DNA from 2 places in the Dorea hominis genome. Region 2 is predicted to be linked to the other one. Evidence: riboswitches for the same ligand, from Rfam matches in the RefSeq annotation. Region 2 holds a riboswitch; the other holds the start of a gene.
What was found. Region 2 has a riboswitch for FMN ahead of H8S07_RS10785 (ECF transporter S component). Riboswitches for the same ligand answer to the same signal wherever they lie in the genome.
Positions count from the first base shown of each region.

Region 1: it holds a riboswitch for FMN, as region 2 does, so the genes downstream of both, ribD (bifunctional diaminohydroxyphosphoribosylaminopyrimidine deaminase/5-amino-6-(5-phosphoribosylamino)uracil reductase RibD) here and H8S07_RS10785 (ECF transporter S component) in region 2, are expected to answer to the same signal.

Region 1 is NZ_JACOOY010000015.1:30,600-39,162, forward strand. It holds gene H8S07_RS11175 (LrgB family protein) at 1-55, opposite strand, end outside; gene H8S07_RS11180 (CidA/LrgA family protein) at 52-429, opposite strand; gene H8S07_RS11185 (RrF2 family transcriptional regulator) at 433-873, opposite strand; gene H8S07_RS11190 (LysR family transcriptional regulator) at 1,013-1,927, shown strand; gene H8S07_RS11195 (5-methyltetrahydropteroyltriglutamate--homocysteine S-methyltransferase) at 2,103-3,221, shown strand; FMN riboswitch at 3,277-3,391, shown strand; gene ribD (bifunctional diaminohydroxyphosphoribosylaminopyrimidine deaminase/5-amino-6-(5-phosphoribosylamino)uracil reductase RibD) at 3,667-4,776, shown strand; gene H8S07_RS11205 (riboflavin synthase) at 4,758-5,450, shown strand; gene H8S07_RS11210 (bifunctional 3,4-dihydroxy-2-butanone-4-phosphate synthase/GTP cyclohydrolase II) at 5,532-6,728, shown strand; gene ribH (6,7-dimethyl-8-ribityllumazine synthase) at 6,834-7,295, shown strand; gene H8S07_RS11220 (MATE family efflux transporter) at 7,379-7,855, shown strand; gene H8S07_RS11225 (flavodoxin family protein) at 8,019-8,563, shown strand, end outside.
Region 2 is NZ_JACOOY010000014.1:34,317-42,879, reverse strand. It holds gene H8S07_RS10795 (Tex family protein) at 1-708, shown strand, start outside; gene H8S07_RS10790 (YitT family protein) at 765-1,673, shown strand; FMN riboswitch at 1,777-1,901, shown strand; gene H8S07_RS10785 (ECF transporter S component) at 2,067-2,702, shown strand; gene H8S07_RS10780 (helix-turn-helix domain-containing protein) at 2,993-3,526, shown strand; partial or broken gene H8S07_RS14785 (ABC transporter ATP-binding protein) at 3,590-4,669, shown strand; gene H8S07_RS10770 (ABC transporter permease) at 5,168-6,004, shown strand; gene H8S07_RS10765 (extracellular solute-binding protein) at 6,008-7,897, shown strand; gene hydF ([FeFe] hydrogenase H-cluster maturation GTPase HydF) at 8,247-8,563, opposite strand, start outside.

The DNA.
Region 1 (8,563 bases), on a different contig from region 2:
AAGCGATCAGACTTATTGTGACGCCGAAGAAGACAGAGTTTTCAAAAAAATTCATGAGTCCTTCCTTTCCTGATTGTCTTTGCTTTTTGAAAAGCGGATAAATGCCTGTGTCGTGTGACCGGCGACAATCATAACAAAGATGGTAGATAATACCGTTATAATAAGGTAAGTTCCGATTTTGGAACCGATGGTTTTCCAGGATTCGATCAGACCTACGGCCGCAGGAATGAACATGAGTGGCATGATTTCTATGAGAAATTTGCCGGAATCCTTCACGGAATCAATATGTACAATTCCAAAATGCAGACAGAGAAGCATCAGAACAAGACCGTAGATACTTGCCGGAACCGGGAGAGGAATCAGATAATTCATAATCTCTCCGATAAAAGAGATGGCAAGAATAATGCCAAATTGTTTAATAAATTTCATTTGTTACAACTCCTGTGATTGATTTTCTGTTGTTTGACCAGAGCGATTTTCCAAAAGGTCGGCTAAGGTAATGCCAAAAAAGAAATCATGCACCATAGAATCGAATTTTTGCCACATTGGTAATGTGAGACAGCACGAAGCACGGTCACAGGATTCAGCATCCGGTGCAAGACAGGCTACGGAAGATAAATTACCTTCGGTAAGCATGAGAATCTCGCCAACGGTATAGTCTTTCGGTGCACGTGTCAGCTGATATCCGCCGCCTTTTCCACGCATACCCCGTAATAGTTTCTGTTTTACAAGTGTTTTCAGGATGATCTCCAGATATTTTTCTGAGAGTTCCTGCCTTGAGGCAATTTCCTTCAGCGGAATATAACGCTCAGGATCTTGCATGGCAAGATCTAACATAACGCGAAGGGCATACCTGCCTTTTGTAGAAATCATATTTTTTTCCTCCAATCATCAATAACCTATTATAGCGGAGGGTAATAGGGGATTCAAGACAAGAAGCAAAAAAAGTTGACAATGAAAGGAAAAAGAAAGTATGATAACACCAAATGCCACACAGAAAGGAGCAGGGAGGATGACACTGGCACAATTAAAATATGTAGTTACAGTTGCAAAGGCAGGTACGATGACAGAAGCTGCAAAAGAACTGTTTATTTCACAGCCGAGTCTGACAAAATCAATCAAAGAGCTGGAAAAAGAAATGCATGTGCGGATCTTTGAGCGGACCAACAAAGGAATTGTTGTATCAAAAGACGGTGAAGAATTTCTTGCATATGCAAGACAGGTGTTGGAACAGGCAGAACTTCTGGAAGAAAAATACATGAATAAAAGTGCCAGAAAACAGGAATTCTGTGTATCGACGCAACATTATTCTTTCGCAGTAAACGCTTTTGTTGACTTGATTAAAGAATATGGAAATGAAAAATATGATTTTTCTCTACGCGAAACACAGACATATGAAATCATTGAAGATGTGGCAAGTCTGAAAAGTGAAATCGGAATCTTATATAAGAACTGCTTTAATGAAGCGGTGATCGACAAGCTTCTGAAGTCGAATGATCTCTGCTTTGAGAGACTGTTTGTCGCACGACCGCATATTTTTGTAAGTTCCGGAAGTCCGCTTGCAGGCAGGAAAAGCGTGACAATGGAAGAACTGAAACCATATCCGTACCTGTCGTTTGAACAGGGAGAGCATAATGCATTTTATTTTTCGGAGGAAATATTCAGCATGGTAGAGCGTCCGAAAAATATCCGTGTAAGAGACCGGGCAACATTATTTAATCTGCTGATCGGTCTGAATGGATATACGGTATGCAGTGGTGTGATTGATGAAAATCTGAATAGTTCAGACATTGTTGCAGTTCCGCTGGATGAAGAAGGGGAGATGGAGATTGGAATTCTGTTGCATAAGAAATTTCATCCGAGTAAACTTGGAGATGCGTATCTTAAGGCACTGCGGAAATATGCTACAAATCCGCTGTCACCATAGTTTATTAGCGTTTAATTATAAATAATGCATATAAGAAATAGTTGCTTGATATAGCTTAAAGTTATGACAAACAACTATTTTTGTGTATTTTACGAATAACAGGAATGCCGATATAATAGCCATTGTACACAAGATACCAAAGCAAATAAAAATAGATTACAGAGGAGGAATTACAATGGCAAAACAGAACACACCATTTCGATATGATTATGTAGGAAGCTTTTTGCGTCCGGAAGCGCTGAAAGTGGCAAGAAGCAAATATGAGGCAGGAACCATTACAAAAGAAGGACTGACAAGTGTAGAAGATCAGGAAATCCGCGCACTGGTTGAAAAACAGAAGGCAGCAGGATACAAAGTGCTCACAGACGGAGAGTTCAGAAGAGCAACCTGGCATCTGGATTTCATGTGGGGATTTGACGGAGTCGGACACAGCAAAACAGAGACAGGACTTCCGTTCCACGGGGAAGCAGCTATGATCGATGACACTTACCTGACAGGAAAAGTAGCTGTAACAGGAGAGCATCCGTTTGTAGAGCATTTCCGTTTTGTGAAAGCACTGGAAGATGAAAACACAGTTGCAAAACAGACAATTCCTGCTCCGGCACAGTTTTTAGAACAGATGATCATGCCATTTGCAATGCCGAATACGAGCAAATATTATGAAGATACAGAAGAATTGGTGCAGGATATTGCAGAAGGATACCGTAAAGTGATCAAAGATCTGTATGCAGCAGGATGCAGAAATTTACAATTAGATGACTGCTCCTGGGGCATGCTGGTAGATCCAAATGCAAAAGCATTTTTCGGAACAGATGAAGAAGGATTGGAAGCGATCAAAGAGCAGCTTGTTCGTATTAATAATCTTGCAATTGAAGGAAAACCAGGGGATATGATCATCAATACACATGTATGCCGCGGTAATTTTCATTCTACTTATGCAAGCAGCGGAGCATATGACAGCGTTGCAAAAGTATTATTTGCAAGAGAAAATGTAGACACATATTATCTGGAATTTGACGATGAGCGCTCCGGTGGATTTGAGCCGTTGGCAGCCGTATCGGGCGAGAAGAAAGTTGTACTCGGACTTGTGACAACAAAATCTGCGCAACTGGAAGACAAAGACAAGATTATTGCAAGAATTCATGAAGCTGCAAAATATATACCACTTTCCCGTCTGTGTTTAAGTCCGCAGTGTGGATTCGCTTCCTGCGAGATTGGAAACAAACTTACAGAAGAAGAACAATGGGCAAAACTTGCACTCGTTAAAGAAGTAGCAGAAGAAGTGTGGGGATAAAACTCTCTCTTGACAGATTCTTGCGCAGTGCTATAATAAAGGCAGTCAATTGAATAACTATCTTCAGGGCAGGGTGTAAGTCCCTACCGGCGGTAAAGCCCGCGAGCCGTAAGGTATGATTCGGTGAGATTCCGAAGCCGACAGTATAGTCTGGATGAAAGAAGATGAGAAGAATCTTTGATAAGCAATACGAAGAATCAGATTTGAACATTTAGCTCTGGAATGAACATCCATTTCAGAGCTTTTTATATTTTATATCTGATAAAATAATCAAAAGAAACTTTTAAATGTCTTGAATGAGGTAGAATTCAAGGCATTTTCTTTTTTGTTATGGCGACGAGGAAAATGCGCCATGCTTGAATGGTTGCATTTAACGACCGCTAATCAGCAAATAAAACTCGCAAAGCGTGTTTTATTGCTGTAGAAAACAGGAGGTGAAAAAGGAATGACAGATGAGAAAGAATTTTATATGCAGCGTGCGATTACGCTTGCTGAAAAAGGAAAGGGAAGAGTGAACCCGAATCCGCTGGTAGGTGCGGTGGTTGTCAAAGACGGAAAAATTATCGGGGAAGGTTATCACGAATATTATGGCGGACTGCATGCAGAGCGCAATGCATTAAAGAACTGTAAAGAATCTTCGGAAGGAGCAACTCTTTATGTGACTTTGGAACCTTGTTGTCATTATGGAAAGACGCCGCCATGTACGGAAGCAATCTTAGAACACAGGATTCGAAAAGTTGTTGTAGGAATGACAGATCCGAATCCTTTGATGGCGGGAAAAAGTATTGCGCTTTTGAAATCAAAAGGCGTGGAAGTAGAAGTTGGGGTTCTGGAAAAAGAATGCATGGAACTGACACATATTTTTCGGAAATATATAACAACAAAAATTCCTTATGTATTAATGAAATATGCAATGACGATGGACGGAAAGATTGCAACTGCAAGCGGAAAATCCAAATGGATTACCGGTGAGACGGCAAGAATGTGCGTTCAGAAAACAAGACTGGAATATCAGGCGATCATGGTAGGAAGTGAAACAGTCAGAAAAGATGATCCGCTTTTGACCTGCCGGATTGCCAATGGAAAAGATCCGGTCCGTATCATTTGTGATACGTCACTTCGCACTTCAACGGGTTCGCAGATTGTGAAGACAGCAAGGCAGGTAAGGACAATTTTTGCAACATGTGAAACAAACCGAGAGAAAATAGAACTTTATCAAAAAGCAGGCTGTGAAGTTCTGGTGGTCAGTAAGAAGAATGGGAAAATAGATCTTAAAGAGCTTGTACAGAAAATCGGAGCACTTGGAATTGACAGCATTTTGCTGGAAGGAGGCGGCACATTAAATGCAAATGCATTAGAAGCACAGATTGTGGACCGTGTACAGACTTATATTGCACCGAAGATTTTCGGGGGCACCGGAATCGGACCGGTAGGCGGTATGGGCGTTGATGAACCGGCAGATGCATATCAACTGGTGAACAGTCGGCTCAAACAGATCGGAGAAGATTTTTTAATAGAAAGCGATGTGAAATATAAATGTTTACAGGAATCATAGAAGAGGTTGGAAAGGTAAGCAGTATCAGGACAGAAGATGCCTCAATCCGTCTTCAGATCCAGACAAAGGAAATATTAAAAGATATTCATATAGGAGACAGCATCGCCGTCAACGGTATTTGTCTGACAGTGACGAAATATGACACGGACAGTTTTTGTGCAGATGTTATGCATGAGACAATGAACCGGACTTCCCTTAAACTTCTTAGAAGAGGAAGCAAAGTGAATCTGGAACGGGCAATGGCGGCAAACGGAAGATTTGGCGGTCACATTGTCAGTGGACATATCGATGGGACAGGCACAATCCGCAAAATGCAAAGAGACAGTATTGCAATATGGTATACGGTTGAAACAACAGCTGGGATACTACACTACATAGTAGAAAAAGGATCGATCACAATCGATGGAATCAGTCTGACAGTAGCGGCAGTTGACGATAAAACCTTTCAGGTATCTGTTATTCCACATACACTGAATCATACTGCACTGCAGGAAAAGAAAGTGGGGGATCCGGTAAACCTGGAAACAGACTGTATCGGAAAATATGTGGAAAAATTCTTGCGGGAAAGGAACAGTAATTTGCAGAAACCAGAAGGAAATACAGATAGAAAAAATGGTAAATCTTCAAAATCAGGTGGAATTACGGCAGAATTTCTGGAACGTTACGGGTATTAACAGACAGGAGATCAAGAGGAAACTGTCGATGACAGGTTCAGCAGAGAATTAATAATTTAGTCAAATAGAAGGAGAGAAACTATGGAATTTCAAAAGATAGAAAATGCTTTACAAGCATTGCGGGATGGGAAAAATATTCTTGTTATGGATGACGAGACCAGAGAGAATGAAGGTGATCTGATCTGTGCGGCACAGTATGCGACAACAGAAAATGTAAACTTTATGGCAGTGCATGCGAAAGGGCTAATCTGTATGCCGATGAGCAAAGAAGTAGCAGCAAGCCTTTCACTGGCACCAATGGTTGCACACAATACAGATAATCACGAAACTGCGTTTACCGTATCTATTGACCATGTGGATACAACAACCGGAATATCAGCAGAGGAACGTGGATTTACAGCAAGAAAATGCATTGAAGACGGTGCAAAACCGGAAGATTTCAGGCGACCGGGACATATGTTCCCGCTGGTTGCAAGAGACGGCGGTGTGCTGGTACGGAACGGACATACAGAAGCAACCGTAGATCTTATGCGCTTAGCCGGGCTTAAAGAATGTGGGCTGTGTTGTGAGATCATGAAGGAAGACGGTACGATGATGCGTACAAGCGAATTAAAAGCATTTGCAGAAAAACATGGAATTCCGACAATGACTATCAAAGAGCTGCAGGAGTACAGAAAAGTAAAAGAAACACTCGTTTCCTGCGAGGCAGTAACGAAGATGCCGACAAAATACGGATTATTTACTGCGTATTGTTATGTGAATAAATTGAATCAGGAACATCACATTGCGCTTGTTATGGGCGAGATCGGAGAGGGAGAAAATGTGTTATGCCGGGTACATTCGGAGTGCCTTACCGGAGATGTATTTGGATCTCTCCGTTGCGACTGTGGACAGCAGTTTGAATGTTCCATGAAAGAAATTGCAAAAGAAGGACGTGGAGTACTTTTATATATGCGGCAGGAAGGACGCGGAATCGGTCTGGTTAATAAATTAAAGGCTTATTGTCTGCAGGATAATGGAATGGATACACTGGATGCAAATCTGGCACTGGGATTTGAGGCAGACCAGAGAGAGTATTATATCGGAGCACAGATTTTAAGAGAGCTTGGAATCCGTTCGCTTCGTCTTCTGACAAACAATCCGGATAAAGTATATCAGCTCCAGGATTACGGAATGGAGATCAGCGAGCGCGTGCCGATCCAGATGGATGCAACGAATTATGATTTGAAATATTTGAAGACAAAGCAGGAACGTATGGGACATTTATTACAATTTTAAACAGACAAAACAGAGGGATAATTTTGATAGAAGCAGATTGTTCAGGAACAATACATAAATAAAACAGAGCCGGAAATGACTCTGAAAAAGAAAAGAGGATAAGACATGAATACATTAGAAGGAAAATTAGTTGCAACAGACATGAAAGTAGGAATCGTAGCAGGACGATTTAATGAATTTATCACATCAAAGCTGGTAGGCGGAGCAATGGATGGATTGCTCAGACATGATGTGAAAGACGAAGATGTAGATATCGCATGGGTACCGGGAGCATTTGAAATCCCACTGGTTGCATCGAAAATGGCAAAAAGCGGAAAGTACGATGCAGTGATTTGTCTTGGCGCGGTTATCCGCGGAGATACAACGCATTATGATTACGTTTGCAATGAAGTGTCCAAAGGAATTGCGACAGTTTCCCTGGAAAGCGGAATACCGGTTATGTTTGGAGTGCTTACAACAGAAAACATTGAACAGGCAATTGCGCGCGCCGGAAGTAAAGGCGGAAATAAAGGATATGATTGTGCACTTGGCGCGGTTGAGATGGTTAATCTGCTCAGAACAATATAAGCGAGAAGGAAGTAGCAGAAAATTTATATTTTCCTTTACCTGTTTATGCGAAATGATATAAAATATAAAGTACAAAAACCTGCATGAAAGGTCAGAGAGGAAAAGAAATAAATGAAGCAATCATTTTTTTCAAAGGATCCGGTGTTTTACCGGTCCTTTTTCAAGTTGATGGCAGTGATCGCATTGCAGAATTTGGTAGCATACAGTGTCAACATGCATTGAAAGCCCCCTTATTGTCTATGTACCGGTTAAGTGCGCAGGCAACTTTATATGCAGATCATTTTATGATGATCATGAGTGTGGTTATGGTTGGAATGGCGTATCAAATGCCGGTTGGAGTGGGGCTCATTCAGGGTGGTGGAGATACAAAATTTTCCATGTATCTTAACCTGATCTCGGTTTGGGGGATTGTCATGCCATTATCCTTTTTAACTGCATTTTACTGGAAACTTCCAGTTGAAATAGTAGTGATCGCAGTTCAGTCAGATCAGATATTTAAGTGTCTGCCGATTTTTCTGCGTTTTAAAAGTTATAAATGGATTCATAAGCTAACAGGCTAACTCCCTGATCTTTGGATCCTGTTTTCAATTATATTTATAGTGACAAAGATTGCACTAAGCCACAGGCAGTTGGTGATGTGTTTAGTGGTAACGTGGTTGTCAGTGTATTTGTTGTATCACTGCTGTTGAGTTTATTATTACCAAAAGAAGGAGGAAGTATAGGATGAAAGTATTAATGATCAATGGAAGTCCACATGTAAAAGGAAACACAAAAGTTGCTTTAGAAGAGATGGTGAAGATTTTTCATGAAGAGGGAATCGAGACAGAGATTCTCGATATCGGAAACAAAGACATCCGGGGATGTATTGCCTGTTATACATGTATGGAAAAAGGAAAATGTGTTTTTGATGATATTGTAAATGAATCCGCAGCAAAATTTGAAGCATGTGACGGTCTTGTAATTGCGAGTCCTGTTTATTATGCATCCGCAAATGCAACATTGATCGCTTATCTGGATCGTCTGTTCTACAGTACACATTTTGATAAGACGATGAAAGTCGGAGCCAGTGTAGTTGCCGCAAGAAGAGGCGGACTTTCAGCGACTTTTGATGAACTGAATAAATATTTTACAATCTCCGGAATGCCGGTCGCATCCAGCCAGTACTGGAACAGTATCCATGGAAGAGAACCACAGGAAGCTTGTCAGGATGCGGAAGGACTGCAGACAATGCGTACACTTGCAAGAAATATGACATTCTTAATGAAGAG
Region 2 (8,563 bases):
GTCGGTGTCGATCTGAATACAGCATCCGCACCGTTGCTTTCCTATATCTCCGGTATTTCTTCTGCGATTGCCAAAAATATCGTTGTATATCGTGAAGAAAATGGCAAATTTACAAACCGGAAACAATTATTAAAAGTAGCAAAGCTGGGACCGAAAGCATTTGAACAGTGTGCAGGTTTTATGCGTATCCAGGACGGAGATAATCCGTTAGATGCTACCAGCGTGCATCCGGAGTCCTATGCGGCAGCAGAAGAACTGTTGAAGAAGCAGGGATTTTCCGTAGATGATATCAAAGGAGGAAAACTGACAGGATTATCACTTACGATCCGTGATAAAAAACGTCTGGCAGAAGAGCTTGGAATCGGTGAGATCACACTGGAAGATATTGTAAAAGAATTGGAGAAACCGGGAAGAGATCCGCGAGATGAGATGCCAAAACCGATCCTCCGCACGGATGTTCTGGAAATGAAAGACCTGACAGAAGGCATGGTATTAAAAGGAACAGTGAGAAATGTCATTGATTTTGGAGCCTTTGTTGACATCGGTGTCCATCAGGACGGACTGGTACACATTTCAGAATTAAGCGATAAGAAATTTGTAAAACATCCACTGGAAGTAGTAAGCGTTGGTGATATCGTGGATGTCAAAGTTTTAAGTGTGGATCTTAAGAAAAAGAGAATCCAGCTGACAATGAAAGGTATTCAATAAAATAATTTTACAAAAGTAATTTAATAAAAAATACAAAAAAGCGAGAGGTGTTTAGTATGCAGAAAAATTGGGGAAAAACATTGTTCACACTTGCCGGAGTATTATTGGGGAATATCATTCTGGCATTTGCAGTTGCAGCATTTATCGTACCAACAGGTATTGTCATGGGAGGCGCAACCGGTATTGCACTTACGATCACACATTATGTGCCGATGTCCCTATCGGTTGTATTATTAGGTGTAAACGTCATATTGTTCCTGTCAGGAGCTTTTATACTCGGAAAAAAATTTGCAGTTACAACGATTGTAAGTACATTTTTATATCCGCTTTGCCTGTCAGTTGTCCAGAAGATACCGGGAATTACAACGCTGACAGATAATCAGCTGCTGTCCGCAATTTATGCGGGAGTGCTTATGGGAATTGGAATTGGTATCATTGTAAGAGTTGGTGCTTCTACAGGCGGAACCGATATCATAGCACTGATCCTGAACAAAGTGGCACATATTCCACTGGCACCGCTTATGTATGTGGTTGATTTTATTGTGCTTTCTTCACAGATCCTCTTTTCTAATTCAGAACAGGTGATGTACGGTATTTTGAATCTGGTGCTGACAACGGTACTACTAAATAAGGTGATGCTGCTTGGAACTTCACAGATACAGTTGTTTATCATATCTGAGAAATACGAAGAGATCCGGGAAGATTTATTATCCAAGCTCGATCTTGGAACAACGATGATCTATATTGAAAACGGTTATCGTCATGAAAAACAGAAAGGTGTTATGTGCATCATTCCGAACCGGAAACTGTATTCCACAAAAGAAATGATCCACAGCATCGATCCGTACGCATTTATTACGATCACACAGATCAATGAAGTGCGAGGTCAGGGATTTACTTTCGAACGTATCCGTTATCAGGAACTTCCGGAAGACCGGAAGTCGGCAGGTGACAGACAGTCTTAGATTTTTGAAAGTCAGACATAATGGATGTTTGTGTGAGATAATACTTCGGAAAAGTTTCACTTGCAATTTAAGAAGTACAGCACTATAATAAAAAACAAAGAGAAAGATTCTTCGGGGTCGGGTGAAAGTCCCAACCGGCGGTATAGTCCGCGACCCGGTATGATACGTACCGGCTGAATCGGTGTAATTCCGATACCGACAGTAAAGTCTGGATGAGAGAAGAGTTATGCATAGAAAAAGCAATATTATTACCCCGGTATTTTGTTTGATACCGGGGTTTTATTGTTGCAATAGGAAATTGATTTTCTTACTATATAAAAACTTCAGCAAGATGTAATGCATAGTTCCGGAAGTTTTCTTTCTAAATATAAGTATTTTAAAGGAGACCAACATATGAGTACAAGTACAAAAACAATGGCAGCAGCACAGACAAAGAACAGGACAAAGATCCGTGTAATGGCACAGGTTGGAATGTTATCTGCAATTGCATTAGTATTAATGCTTTTCGAGATTCCGCTTCCGTTTGCACCATCTTTTTACGAGATCGATTTCAGTGAAGTTCCGGTATTAGTCGGATGTTTTGCAATGGGACCACTGGCAGGAGCAACGATTGAATTCATCAAGATCATTCTGAACTTTGCGGTAAATGGAACCATGACAGCAGGGGTAGGTGAGATTGCTAACTTCCTGATCGGATGCGCATTTGTGGTACCGGCAGGTCTGATCTACAAGAAAAAGCATAACCGCACAGGCGCTATCGTTGGTATGATTAGCGGAACATTATTTATGACAATCCTTGGATGTTTCCTTAATGCATACGTATTATTACCGGCTTATGCAAAAGCGTTCCAGATGCCGATGGATGCACTGGTTGGCATGGGAACAGCAGTGAACAGCCACATTACAAGCGTTACAACGCTTGTAATCTTTGCAATCGTGCCATTTAACCTGTTAAAAGGTGTGCTGGTATCGTTGATCGTATTTTTGATCTATAAGAAGATCAGCCCGATATTCCATATGGGAAGATAGAAGAAAATATTAGATAATGATGAAAAAAAGAAGGACAGAGCCTTGATTTTTAGGGTTCTGTCCTTGCTTGTATTATAATGCAGTTTTCAGCAAGTTGCCATCTGGTGGGAAATACAGGTTTTAATTTTTTTGAAAAAATATCCAAAAAAACTAGAACCAGGCTTCAAAAAATCTGTGAATCTCTTGAAATATTCCCGTAACCGTGTATAATAAACTTTGTTCGGTAATTTTGAACATAAAGTATAGTAATAGAAAACTCCAGAACGAAAATATATCTCGGAGGTGATAGGGTGGATATCGGAAAGAAATTGAAAGAACTGCGTTTGCAAAATGACCTGACGCTGAATGATCTGGCATCCAGAAGCGAGCTGTCAAAAGGCTTTCTGTCCCAGGTGGAGAGAAATCTGACAACGCCGAGTATCGCAACGCTGGAAGATATTCTGGAAGCGCTTGGAAGTAATCTGTCAGACTTTTTCCATGAGGAAGAAGAGCATCAGATTGTATTCGGACAGCAGGATTTTTTTGTGGATGAACAGGAAGGTTTTCAGATTGAGTGGATTGTGCCTAATGCACAAAAGAACCAGATGGAGCCTATTATTTTAACATTGGCGCCACATCAGAAAAGCCGGGAAGTGTCGGCGTTTCAGGGAGAAGAATTTGGCTATGTATTAAAAGGCAGCATAACAATTGTGCGTGGCAAGAAGAAATATAAAGTAAAGGCGAAGGAAACGTTTTATATGGATGGTTCCAGAAGCCATTATTTATATAATCATGGGAGCGGGGAAGCAAAAGTATTGTGGATCACCAACCCGCCGATGTTTTAAACAGACGAGAACGATAAAAGGCTGAGATATTATAGCTGACAGATTATAGAAGGGAGACGTGAGATGGAAGAGAATAAGATCATTGAATTCCGCAACATTGTCAAAAGTTTTGACAGCCAGGTTGTGTTAAAAGGAATCAATCTTGACATTTATGAAAATGAATTTGTAACACTGCTCGGGCCAAGTGGCTGCGGTAAGACAACACTTCTTCGGATTCTGGGAGGATTCCTGGAAGCAGACGAAGGAAGTGTGATTTTTGATGGCGAGGAGATCAGTAATAAGCCGCCGTATGAGCGGGAACTGAACACGGTGTTTCAGAAATACGCACTCTTTCCACATCTGAGTGTTTATGAAAATATTGCATTTGGGCTTAAGATAAAAAAAGTCGGAAAAGACATCATTGACCAGAAAGTCATGAAGATGTTAAAGCTTATCGGACTGGAAGGATTTGAAGACAAGAATACAACACTGCTTTCAGGAGGCCAGCAGCAGCGTGTTGCAATTGCAAGAGCGCTTGTCAATGAGCCGAAAGTGCTGCTTCTTGATGAGCCGCTTGCTGCGCTTGACCTGAAACTCAGAAAAGAGATGCAGTATGAGTTGAAACGGATCCAGCAGGAGGTCGGTATCACCTTTATTTTCGTAACACATGATCAGGAAGAGGCACTTACGATGTCGGATAAGATCGTTGTTATGAAAAATGGTGAGATCCAGCAGATCGGTTCGCCGCAGGATATTTACAATGAACCGGCAAACCGTTTCGTAGCGAACTTTATCGGTGAAAGCAACATTTTATCAGGAACGATGATTGATGATTATAAAGTCATGTTTGATGATATTGTATTTGACTGCGTGGATTATGGATTTAAGAAGAATGAAAAAGTAGACGTTGTCATCCGTCCGGAAGATATTGATATTGTAGATGTAAAAGACGGTAAGATGACCGGAGAAGTTTTGAGTGTGCTGTTCAAAGGTGTTCATTATGAAATCATGGTGGAGACAGTTCCGGGGACCAGCGTTACGGTAAATATGCGTGTCATCCGCAACCACGAAGTGACAAGTGAAGACGGAAAAGAAAAAATCAGTGCAAACAACTTCTATGTTGATGTTGACGATGTGGAAGAAATGGATGATAAAGAGATTATCGCGTTCTCCAATGCGCAGGCATGGGAAGTAGAGACAGATGATTATATATCCATTGCAAAAGTAGAATACGAACTGGAGAAAGAAGAAGGACAGTATCCGGTTACATTTACAACCGCAGATGGAACAAGCATCGAGAGAACAATCTTTGTAGTCAACCAGCCGTTCGTTAAGAATGAAAAGGCAAATGAAGCGGTTATGGCGTTCAACTTCTTCAAAACAGTAGATGAGATCAATGATTCACAGGCATTGGATACAGATCTGAAAACATGGGCAAATGCACAGGGCTGGAAGTTAAGCGATGAAGATCAAAGTGTGGACATCAGTGTAGATTATGACTTTGAACCGGAAGAAGTGACAGAAGGTGTATATCAGATCACATTTTCAACAACCGGTCGCGAATTTAAGATCCATACGACTGATTATTCGGAGGAAGGACAGGAGGTCGGCCTGACATTCTTCCCGGAAGATATTCATGTCATGTCAAAGGTGGTGTACTAGATGAAACGTTTTCAGCAGCTTGCATGGCCGTATATCGTGTGGGCAGTGATGATGCTTGTTCTTCCGATGGCACTGATCGCACTGTATTCTGTAATGAATCAAGGCAACAGCATCATTTCTTTCTCGTTCACACTGGAACATTATGCCAAATTTTTTACCGATCCGGATTTCTTATTAATCCTCTGGCGTTCCATACTGATTGCGGTGAAGACAACCGTTTTATGTCTGCTTCTCGGCTATCCGATCGCATATTATATAGCAAGAAGCACAGAAAAAGTACAGAATATATTGATTTTATGCATTACACTGCCGATGTGGATCAACATGCTTGTGCGAACATACGCATGGATCGGACTTCTGAGCAACGGTGGTATTTTTCAGAAAATACTTGGATTTTTCGGACTTGGAAATGTAGAGCTTCTCTATACAGAGGGCGCCGTACTGCTCGGTATGGTATATAACTTCCTTCCGTTTATGATCCTGCAGATCCAGACGTCCTTAAGCAAGATGGATTATTCGCTGATCGAAGCGAGTGCGGATCTCGGGGCCAGTCCCGCACAGACTTTCCGCAGAATTACTTTGCCACTTTCCATGCCGGGAGTAATTAATGGAATTACGCTCGTATTCCTTCCGGCAGTCAGCTCGTTCTTTATTCCGAAGCTGCTTGGAGGCGGTCAGTATTTCCTCATCGGAAATATGATCGAAAACCAGTTTATCACAGTCGGAGAGTGGAATTTTGGAAGTGCGGTGTCTATGATCATGGCGATTATTATGATGCTTCTGATGATGGCTGTACGGAAAGTGGAGCAGCATAATCAGGGCGGAAAGGGGGTATAAAAGATGAAACAAAAGAAACGACGGATCGGGAAGATCTTGATGGTACTTTCAGTCATCTTTTTCTACCTTCCGATATTATATATGATTATTTTTTCATTTAACGATGGAAAATCACTGACAAGCTTTACCGGATTTTCACTGCGCTGGTACCGGCATATGCTGGATTCCAGCGATATGATGGAGGCGCTCTCTACAACATTCAGTGTGGCGGTGCTGGCTACAATTATTTCCACAATTGTAGGAACAATTTCTGCAATTGGAATAAGTAAGTCAAAAAAAGTTGTGCGTGATCTGATGGATCAGGTCAATAATCTGCCGCTTATGAACCCGGAAATTGTAACAGCGATTGGCTTTATGCTGTTATTTATCACATTCCGTGTGGAAAAAGGCTATGTGACGATGCTGCTTGCGCACATTGCATTCTGTATCCCATATGTCATGCTTTCCGTGATGCCGAAGATCCGCTCACTGGATCCGAACCTGGCAGATGCGGCAATGGACCTTGGGGCGACACCGTGGCAGGCTCTGACGAAAGTTATTGTGCCACAGATCACACCGGGAATCGTGTCCGGAGCGCTGATTGCATTTACCATGTCCGTAGATGATTTTATCATTTCTTATTTCGTAACCGGACAAGGTGTAAAGAACTTAAGTATTATGGTGTATACAATGAGCAAACGTGTGAATCCGAGCATTAACGCCATTTCTACGCTTGTTGTTATGATTATTACGATCGTACTTCTGGTGATCAATATTATGCCAATGCTGGCAAGCAAAAGAAAGAAGACAGATGTAGTCAGAAGAAGGAGAATGTGGATACCGGTCACAGCCGTCTGTGCGGCGCTGGTTGCGGTCATATGTGTTGCGCAGTTCGGTGGAGCACAGAACAAACGTCCGTTTGAAGGACAGACACTCAGGATTTATAACTGGGGAGAATATGTCGGTGAACATATCATTCAGGACTTTGAAAAAGAAACCGGTGCGAAAGTTATGCTGGAGAACTTTGATTCCAATGAACAGATGTACATCAAAGTCGCAAATAAAGAAGCGTATGATATTCTCGTTCCGAGTGATTATATGATTGAGCGTCTGATTTCCGAAGGATATTTACAAAAACTGGATAAATCAAAGCTGACCTGTATGGATAAGCTGAATAAAGCGGTCAAAGGACTGCCATATGATCCGAAAAATGAATATTCGGTTCCGTATTTCTGGGGAACTGTCGGGATTGTCTATGACAAGACAAAGGTATCCGAAGAAGATTTGAAAAAAGAAGGTTATAACATTTTCCTGGATCAGAAATACAAAGGAGATATTTACCTGTATGATTCAGAGAGAGATTCTTTCATGATGGCGTTAAAGTCACTTGGATATTCGATGAATACCAGTGATCAGGGAGAGATTGATAAGGCTTACCAGTGGCTCCTGAAATGCGTGGGAACGATGAAGCCGGAGATCGTGACGGATGAGATCATCGATAATATGGCACAGGCGAGAAAAGCGCTGGGACTTATCTATTCCGGAGATGCAACTTATGTCATGGCGGAAAATCCGAAAATGGGATACTATCTTCCAGACAGCGGAACAAATCAGTGGTCCGATGCGATGGTTATTCCGAAAAATGCCAAAAACGTTGAACTTGCGCATGCATTTATCAATTATGCAAGTGATTACGACGGCGCATATGATAACTCTAGCTATGTTGGCTATACATCTGCCAACAAAAAGGTTATGGAGGATTTACACGGCAAAGGTGGCGAGTTCGAAGGAATCGACGCATATATTCCGAGAACGGATAATAAAAAAGATGAAGTCTTTGAATACAATGAGAAGACGAAGAAGATCATCAGCAATCTGTGGAGCAAAGTGAAGATTGCAGCAAGTAATAAGTAGATAGGTTTTTGGCACATCCAATATATGTAAGTATTGGCAAGGGGAAAGATTGCTGCAGGTAATAAGTGAATAGAGATTCTCGGATTAAGGAATGGACTGAGAAAAGGAATAAGAGCCTGACTTCAAAGTGATAATCCATAAAATAATGGAAATAGCTTAAGAAAGTTCAGGCTCTTATAGTATGCATTATTAATATAACCGGTCGTTAATGTGCTGAAGAATTTGAAAATTATATTTTAACACAGTTCAAACAGTTTCTGTCATATTAATCCCTCGACTGTGAAGAAAAGTCTGTAAATAAGATTCTTCTATGATAATGAAGAGCGAAAAGCTCCCGGTATCAAGGAAATTACAGATCCTCGGAAAATATCGCCGTACTCCGCTTCAGAATTCCTTTCATATATGCAATTGCAGTTCCGTAGTTTGTGATCGGTACACCGGCATCTTCTGCACATTTCAGACGATATTTCATTTCACGCTCATTCAGTGTGCATCCACCACAGTGGATAATTAATTGATACTTATCCACATCCGGTGGAAATTCTGTTCCGCTCTTGAAATCAAATTCCACATTTTCCCCCGTGTATTCACGAATCCAGTTCGGAAGCTTTACCGTCCCGATATCTTCGCACTGACGGTGGTGTGTACAACCCTCACAGATGAGGA